DNA from 2 places in the Providencia sp. Marseille-Q8014 genome. Region 2 is predicted to be linked to the other one. Evidence: predicted binding sites of a transcription regulator. Region 2 holds the regulator's gene; the other holds the start of a gene.

Region 1 (4,116 bases), 480 kb from region 2:
GCCTTAAATCGTTCAAACTCTACCGCTATTATGGAAGAACGCGGGAAGAATAATGCCACTGCAAGAGGGCGTTCCTATATGCTTGGGGGAGAAGTTCGTTTCTAACTTAATTATTGGGGTATCTAGATTAGATACCCCTTAAGACCCTTGATAGCGGTATGAGGCCTATCTCGCGGGTTAAAGGCTATTAATCCTCAAAAATCAGTCTATTATTTTCTGTTGATACGGGCCAATAGGACTCCTGCATTGGCTCGCCATTTTAAAACTGTCTGATCTTGTCCTTGCTAAATTTGATGACATCTTTTCAAAATTAACCTTGAGAAATGAATAGGTGAAAATTTTGAGAATAACCGATTCATTTATTTGCTGATTGAGCGAGGTGTACGTTTCGCTTTCATTTTAGTCACCTCAGTGACTTCACTTTCTACCCAACCATCATTGAGGCGTGTTTTCAATTTCTGCCCCAATTTCACCTGTGAAGTCTTTTTCAACACAGTGCCATCGGCCGTTTCACTGATACTAAAGCCTCGAGCTAAAGTGGCCAGTGGGCTAACAGTTTCCATTTTTGAGCAAGCTACCGCAAAGCTCTGTTTATAGCGATTAAGTAACTCGGTCATCATATTTTGCAGATGATATTGCGTTTGCTGTAATGAGCTGTGTCGTTTTTGCAATAAAGGGCGCAAATCTTGTTGTGACAGTCGACGCTGTAACTGATCATAGCGCAACTGAGCAACTTGTAAGCGTCGAGTCATCGCTTGATTGATCTTCTGATTTAGAAGACTCAATTGGTGCTGTTGTCTAGCTAAACGAAGTTGTGGATGTTGCTGCTGCAAGCGATGCTGTAAGCGGCTAAAGCGTTGTTGCTGGCCTGCAAGATAATAATCCATCGCCATTTCAAGGTGCTGTTGAGCGGATTGCAATTGACGTATTAGTTCAAGTTGATTGCGGCTGACTAACTCAGCCGCAGCTGAAGGTGTAGGCGCTCGAACATCGGCAACAAAGTCGGCAATCGTGACATCGGTTTCGTGGCCAACTGCACTGACAATAGGCAGTCGACTAGCAAAAATCGCTCTTGCCACAATTTCTTCGTTAAAAGCCCACAGGTCCTCTAATGAGCCACCACCACGTCCAACAATCAATACGTCGCATTCATGACGAATATTTGCTAATGCAATCGCTCGTGCAATTTGTGCAGGGGCTTGCTCACCTTGAACCGCAGTCGGATAGATAACGACTGGCAGTGAAGGATCTCGGCGACGTAAAATATGCAGAATATCGTGTAAGGCTGCTCCTGTTGCCGATGTAATGACGCCAATACGTTTAGCAGGAGAGGGCAGTGGTTGTTTATGTATGGCATCAAACAAGCCTTCCGCCCCTAATGCCTGTTTGAGCAATTCAAAACGCTGCTGTAAAAGGCCTTCACCCGCTGGCTGCATACTGTCAATGATGATTTGATAGTCACCCCGAGGCTCATAGAGTGTTACCGTTGCACGAACTAAGACTTGTTGGCCATTTTGAGGCCGAAAAGTTACACGCGCATTTTGCCCGCGAAACATAGCCGCACGAACTTGCGCCTTGTCATCTTTCAACGTCAGATACCAGTGACCAGAGCTAGGCTGCGAAAAATTCGATATTTCGGCGGTCAGCCAAATTCTCCCCATCTGACGGTCTAAAAGTTCACGAACCGCCTGATTGAGTTTGCTGACAGAATAAATTCCACTATTTTCTTGAGTTGACATGTGAGCTAGATCAAATTCTAAAACAATGACTTAATTGATTGATACTAACCTAGTCAGAACAGTTATCAAGTTTTTTTTCAAAAAAGGACTGGAGGCAAACGGTTTCGGTGTGTATAATGCCGCGGCAATATTTTATACCTTTCCACAACGCTGCCTGGTGAGATATTGCCTATGTTACGCATTAAAAAAGAAGCACTAACTTTCGACGACGTATTGCTCGTTCCTGCACACTCAACCGTATTACCAAACACGGCCGATCTATCAACTCAATTAACTGCAACTATCCGCCTGAACATTCCGATGCTCTCCGCAGCGATGGATACAGTGACTGAATCTGACCTTGCGATTGCTTTAGCTCAGGAAGGTGGTCTTGGCTTCATTCACAAAAACATGTCTATTGAACGCCAAGCGGAAGAAGTTCGTCGCGTGAAAAAACATGAAAGTGGTGTCGTGACTGACCCTGTCACCGTAACACCTGATACAACAATCCGTGAAGTTCAAGAAATGGCTGAACGTAATGGTTTTGCTGGTTACCCTGTCGTTGCTGCTGATAAATCCCTAGTGGGGATTATTACCGGTCGTGACGTGCGTTTCGTTACTGATTTGGATCAGCCAGTAACTGCGGTGATGACGCCTAAAGAGCGCTTAGTGACGGTCAAAGAGGGGGAAGCTCGTGAGATCGTGCTACAAAAAATGCATGAAAAACGCGTCGAAAAAGCCCTCGTCATTGATGATAACTTTCATCTGTTAGGAATGATCACCGTTAAAGACTTCCAAAAAGCAGAACGTAAACCAAATGCGTGTAAAGATGAACAAGGTCGCCTACGTGTTGGCGCGGCTGTTGGCGCTGGTGGTGGTAACGAAGAGCGTGTTGACGCGCTAGTTGCTGCGGGGGTTGACGTGCTGTTAATTGACTCTTCACACGGTCACTCTGAAGGTGTTTTACAACGTATTCGTGAAACCCGCAAAAAATATCCTGACCTGCCAATCATCGGTGGTAACGTTGCTACTGCTGAAGGCGCAAAAGCGCTGGCTGAAGCAGGAGTTAGCGCCGTTAAAGTTGGTATAGGTCCGGGGTCTATCTGTACAACACGTATTGTAACGGGTGTGGGTGTACCACAAATTACCGCTATTGCAGATGCGGTAGAAGCACTCGAAGGCACAGGGATCCCTGTCATTGCGGATGGGGGGATTCGCTTCTCGGGAGATATTTCTAAAGCGATTGCAGCAGGTGCTGCTTGTGTGATGGTTGGCTCAATGTTTGCTGGAACTGAAGAATCTCCGGGTGAAACCATCTTGTTCCAAGGTCGTAGCTATAAAGCTTACCGTGGTATGGGGTCACTGGGCGCGATGTCTAAAGGTTCTTCAGACCGTTATTTTCAATCTGATAATGCAGCTGACAAGCTGGTTCCAGAAGGGATTGAAGGACGTGTGGCATACAAAGGTCGCCTAAAAGACATTATCCATCAACAAATGGGTGGACTACGCTCCTGTATGGGTCTAACAGGATGTGGTACTATTGACGCCCTGCGTACTAAAGCCGAGTTTGTCCGTATCAGTGGTGCGGGTATTCAAGAAAGCCACGTACATGATGTGACCATTACTAAAGAGTCCCCGAACTACCGTCTGGGGCAATAATCGATAATGATTCAGGGTAGCTCCGTGAATAATGGCGGAGCTACCAATTTTCTATTTTTGACTTGAATTTTTGGAATTCTCCTCAAATGACAACAAATATCCATAAGCATCGCATTCTTATCCTTGATTTCGGCTCACAGTACTCACAATTGATTGCTCGCCGTATTCGTGAAATTGGCGTTTATTGTGAACTCTGGGCGTGGGACGTATCAGAAGAGCAAATCCGTGAATTCAATCCAAATGGTATCATCCTCTCTGGTGGCCCAGAAAGTACGACAGCAAATGATAGCCCACGTGCGCCTGATTACGTGTTTAATGCCGGTGTGCCTGTCCTTGGTATCTGCTATGGCATGCAAACTATGTCAATGCAACTCGGTGGTGCAGTAGAAGTTTCTGGTGAACGTGAATTTGGCTACGCACAAGTTGAAATCAAGGAACAATGTGATTTATTCCGTGATATTCAAGACTCACTCAGTGAAAATGGTACGCCAGTACTGGAAGTGTGGATGAGCCATGGCGATAAAGTGACGGCTATCCCAGCAGATTTTAAAACTATCGCAAGTACTCCAAGCTGCCCATTTGCCATCATGGCCAATGAAGAGAAAAAATTCTACGGTGTTCAATTCCACCCAGAAGTGACTCATACATACCAAGGCCTGAATATCTTGAAACGTTTTGTACAAGATATTTGTCATTGTGAAGCACTGTGGACACCAGCCGCAATTATCGATGATACAGT
Region 2 (4,116 bases):
TTTGGTAATATATGACGCAGAATATCCATGCCTATAACTCGGCAAGCATCTCATGCTATTATTAATCTATTAAAGAATAAGCAAGACCGCATGAACGTTCGGTTCGTGTATAACTCATAGCAAGATATACGTATTAAATTATTTGCTCACTTTTATGAGCACCACACCCATATGTGTTGTTTTAAACGCAAACAAGGAGTACGCAATGTCATTTGAACTTCCCGCTCTACCTTATGCTAAAAATGCGCTAGAACCTTATATCTCGGAAGAAACCTTAGAGTATCACTATGGTAAACACCATAATACCTATGTTGTTAATCTCAACAATTTAGTCAAAGGTACGGCTTTCGAAGGTAAATCACTGGAAGAGATCATCAAGACTTCAGATGCGGGTATTTTTAATAACGCCGCACAGGTTTGGAACCATACTTTTTACTGGCACTGCTTAGCACCAAATGCGGGTGGAGAACCAACCGGTAAAGTTGCTGAAGCCATTAATAAAGCTTTTGGTTCTTTCGCTGAATTCAAACAACAGTTCACAGATGCTGCGATTAAAAATTTCGGTGCCGGTTGGACTTGGCTGGTTCAAAAAACCGATGGCAGCTTAGCTATTGTGAATACATCAAATGCGGCAACCCCTATCTCTGGTGATGATAAACCTATCCTCACTGTCGATATTTGGGAACACGCTTATTACATTGATTACCGTAATGCGCGCCCTAAATACCTAGAGAACTTCTGGGCCTTAGTCAACTGGAAATTCGTTGAAGAAAACCTCGCTTAATCATTTTCTTTAGAGAATAGCTAAAGGGCGAGTCAATACTCGCCCTTCTTAATTTCACCTTTAATTAAACAGTAAAATTAAAAAATATGTACTGCAAAAGCAATGATCACAGCCAAAGAACCTAACGCTGCTAATAGTCCAAATTTAAAATCTGTATCCATGAGTCCCTCTCATCATAACGAACAGTTAACCAGCAAAATAACCATAACTTATACATGGTTAAATAAGTATGACATGACGATTTATAAAAACCAGTGTCTATATCACAGGTTATAACATCAATTATTTCTTTTGTTTTTGCGCTAGATCAGACAAAATCGATAACTAATCGCTAAATTATTGCCAGTTAAGGCACTATGCCTCAATATGTAGGTAATATTAGGTAATTTTTTAATAAGAATTCATAACAAGACCGATTATTGGTCAGGAGTTTTTTTTTCCCATGGCAACGATTAAAGATGTGGCGAAGCGCGCTGGCGTCTCCACCACAACCGTATCCCATGTAATAAACAAAACGCGCTTCGTAGCTGATGATACTAAAGCGGCTGTTTGGGCTGCGATAAAAGAACTCAACTATTCACCGAGTGCTGTTGCTCGTAGTTTGAAAGTTAATCATACAAAATCAATTGGCCTACTCGCGACATCAAGTGAGGCGCCTTATTTTGCTGAAGTGATTGAGTCAGTCGAGAATAGTTGCTATGAGAAAGGTTATACCCTTATTTTATGTAACTCTCATAATAACTTAGGTAAGCAACAAGCTTACTTACAAATGCTTGCGCAAAAGCGTGTTGATGGGCTACTCGTCATGTGTTCTGAATATCCCGATAAACTAATCCATATGCTGGAAGATTATCGCAATATTCCTATGGTCGTCATGGACTGGGGCACTTCCCGTGGTGATTTTACCGACAGTATCATTGATAACTCTTTTCATGGCGGTTACCTCGCAGGTCGTTATTTAATTGATCGTGGTCACCGTGACATCGGCGTGATCCCTGGCTCTTTAGAACGCAACACCGGTATTGGTCGACTGACGGGTTTTAAAAAAGCCATGGAAGAAGCGAAAGTGACTTTACGTGATGAATGGATCGTGCAAGGCGACTTTGAACCAGAATCTGGTTATAAAGCAATGATGCAGATCTTAAGCAATAAGCAAAAACCTACTGCCGTGTTCTGTGGCGGTGACATTATGGCGATGGGCGCAATTTGCGCTGCGGATGAGATGGGATTGCGTGTTCCTCAAGACATTTCTATCATTGGCTATGATAATGTGCGCAATGCGCGTTATTTTACTCCCGCGTTGACGACTATCCACCAGCCTAAAGAGCGTCTAGGCCAGATGGCATTCGCTATGCTGCTTGATCGTATTGTGAACAAGCGCGAAGATGCACAAACGATTGAAGTCCATCCTCGCCTAGTTGAGCGTCGTTCTGTTGCTGACGGACCATTTATTGACTACCGTCGTTAATTAAGGCGCTAACCATTCGGCGTTGAGTGTTTCACTATCCCCAAGATATTCAAGTAACCAACTCAACGCCGGTGATGTATTCTTTTCCACCCACGTTAAACAGCAAGGACTCGGAGGGAATGGCTGAGATAGCTGCAATTGGGCTAATTTCCCCTCATCACAAAAGGGCTTTGCTCGGTGCTCAGGTACCATGCCAACACATAAGCCATTAACAAGACATGTCATACCATTTTCCCAAAAAGGCACCACTAAACGCCGCTGATTATCTAATGCCCATGTATCTCTTTTCGGCAAGTTACGTGAGGTATCTTCAAGGCATAAACTTGGGTATTCGCGCATTTGATCGTCTGTCAATTTTCCTTTTAGCTGTGCCAGAGGATGGTTTGGACTGGCCACACAACGCCATGACATAAACCCCATATCACGAAAACTATAACGCTCTCCGATGGGTGAAGCGCGCGTCGCACCAATCGCAACATCAACACGCCCATCGGCGAGTGCATCCCATACGCCGTTAAACACTTCAGGATGAATATATAATTCGATATCAGGAAAATGACGATAGAAATCTAAGATCAGTTGCTCTGTTCGCTGAGGTTTGACAATACAATCTACCGCGATACTAAACTGCCCTCGCCAACCATTTGCTGCCTGTTGACATTGGTGACGCGTTTGTATCATTTTTTTGATAACGGAGCGACTTTGCTTGATGAAAATCTCCCCTGCCTCAGTTAAGGCAACATCGCGGTGACGACGTTCAAAGATAGGTACAGCAAGCCATTCCTCTACTTGCTTAACCGTATAGCTAATTGCAGAAGGAACACGATGCAGTTCTTCCGCAGCGCCACTAAAACTTCCCGTTCTTGCAACGGCATCAATAACTTCTAGAGCATGAGCTGACCACATAATGATACCCTTCAAAAATTTTGATAGCAGATTCCAAATATTACCGTTTCACAATGTAAAAATACAACCTATAAAATAGAGTCTCTGTTAACAATTATGTAAATTCTGGATAAGTAAGCTTCCATGACAAATTCTGCGACAAAAAACTCCCCAGGCTTTATGCTTTACCTTGCTGGTTTGAGTATGCTTGGTTTTTTAGCCATCGATATGTACCTGCCTGCATTTGGTTCAATGCAAACGGCATTAAACACTTCTGAAGGTGCGATTAGTGCTTCTTTGAGCATTTTCTTAGCTGGTTTTGCCTTTGCACAACTTTTGTGGGGGCCATTATCTGACAAACTGGGACGCAAACCGATATTGATCGCAGGTTTATCGTTATTCATTGTGAGCTGTTTAGGCATTTTATGGGTAACGGATGCGACTCAACTCCTTATTTTGCGTTTTTTACAGGCGGTTGGCGTCTGTAGTGCGGCTGTGCTCTGGCAAGCTCTGGTCATTGACCGCTATGATGCTGCGAGCACTCAAAAAGTCTTTGCTTCGATTATGCCTTTAGTGGCTCTTTCTCCGGCTTTAGCACCGTTATTAGGTGCATGGGTTCTTGAACATTATAATTGGGAAATTATTTTTATTGTCTTAATGGCTGTTGGTATTTTATTGTTAATTCCAACCCTGTTATTGAAAAAGAATCCTTCAAAAGACATGACGGTGGATTCCCATGACCAAGAATCTATTTCGTTTTTAAAACTACTGGGTTCACGTATCTATAGTGGTAACGTGTTAGTCTACGCTTCATGTAGTGCGGGTTTTTTTGCTTGGTTAACAGGTTCACCATTTATTTTAAGAAATATGGGTTTTAACCCTGCTGATATTGGTTTGAGCTACATCCCACAAACGCTAGCATTTATTATTGGTGGCTATGGCTGCCGTTTTCTATTAATCAAAATTCGTGCTGAAGTAT

What was found. The regulator PurR, encoded in region 2, represses purine synthesis genes. The targets are predictions, from matches to a motif close to CANGCAAACGTTTGCNTG.
Region 1: guaB (IMP dehydrogenase) is a predicted target of PurR. The motif match lies at 1,831-1,848, and genes of this name have one in related genera.

Annotation. Positions count from the first base shown of each region.
Region 1 is NZ_CBCOPT010000001.1:2,034,182-2,038,297, forward strand. Features, by position in the region: gene ACWPW6_RS08900 (TonB-dependent receptor domain-containing protein) at 1-105, shown strand, start outside; gene xseA (exodeoxyribonuclease VII large subunit) at 360-1,739, opposite strand; gene guaB (IMP dehydrogenase) at 1,911-3,377, shown strand; gene guaA (glutamine-hydrolyzing GMP synthase) at 3,464-4,116, shown strand, end outside.
Region 2 is NZ_CBCOPT010000001.1:2,515,949-2,520,064, forward strand. Features, by position in the region: gene sodB (superoxide dismutase [Fe]) at 206-784, shown strand; gene cydH (cytochrome bd-I oxidase subunit CydH) at 862-945, opposite strand; gene purR (HTH-type transcriptional repressor PurR) at 1,227-2,252, shown strand; gene punR (DNA-binding transcriptional activator PunR) at 2,253-3,158, opposite strand; gene punC (purine nucleoside transporter PunC) at 3,282-4,116, shown strand, end outside.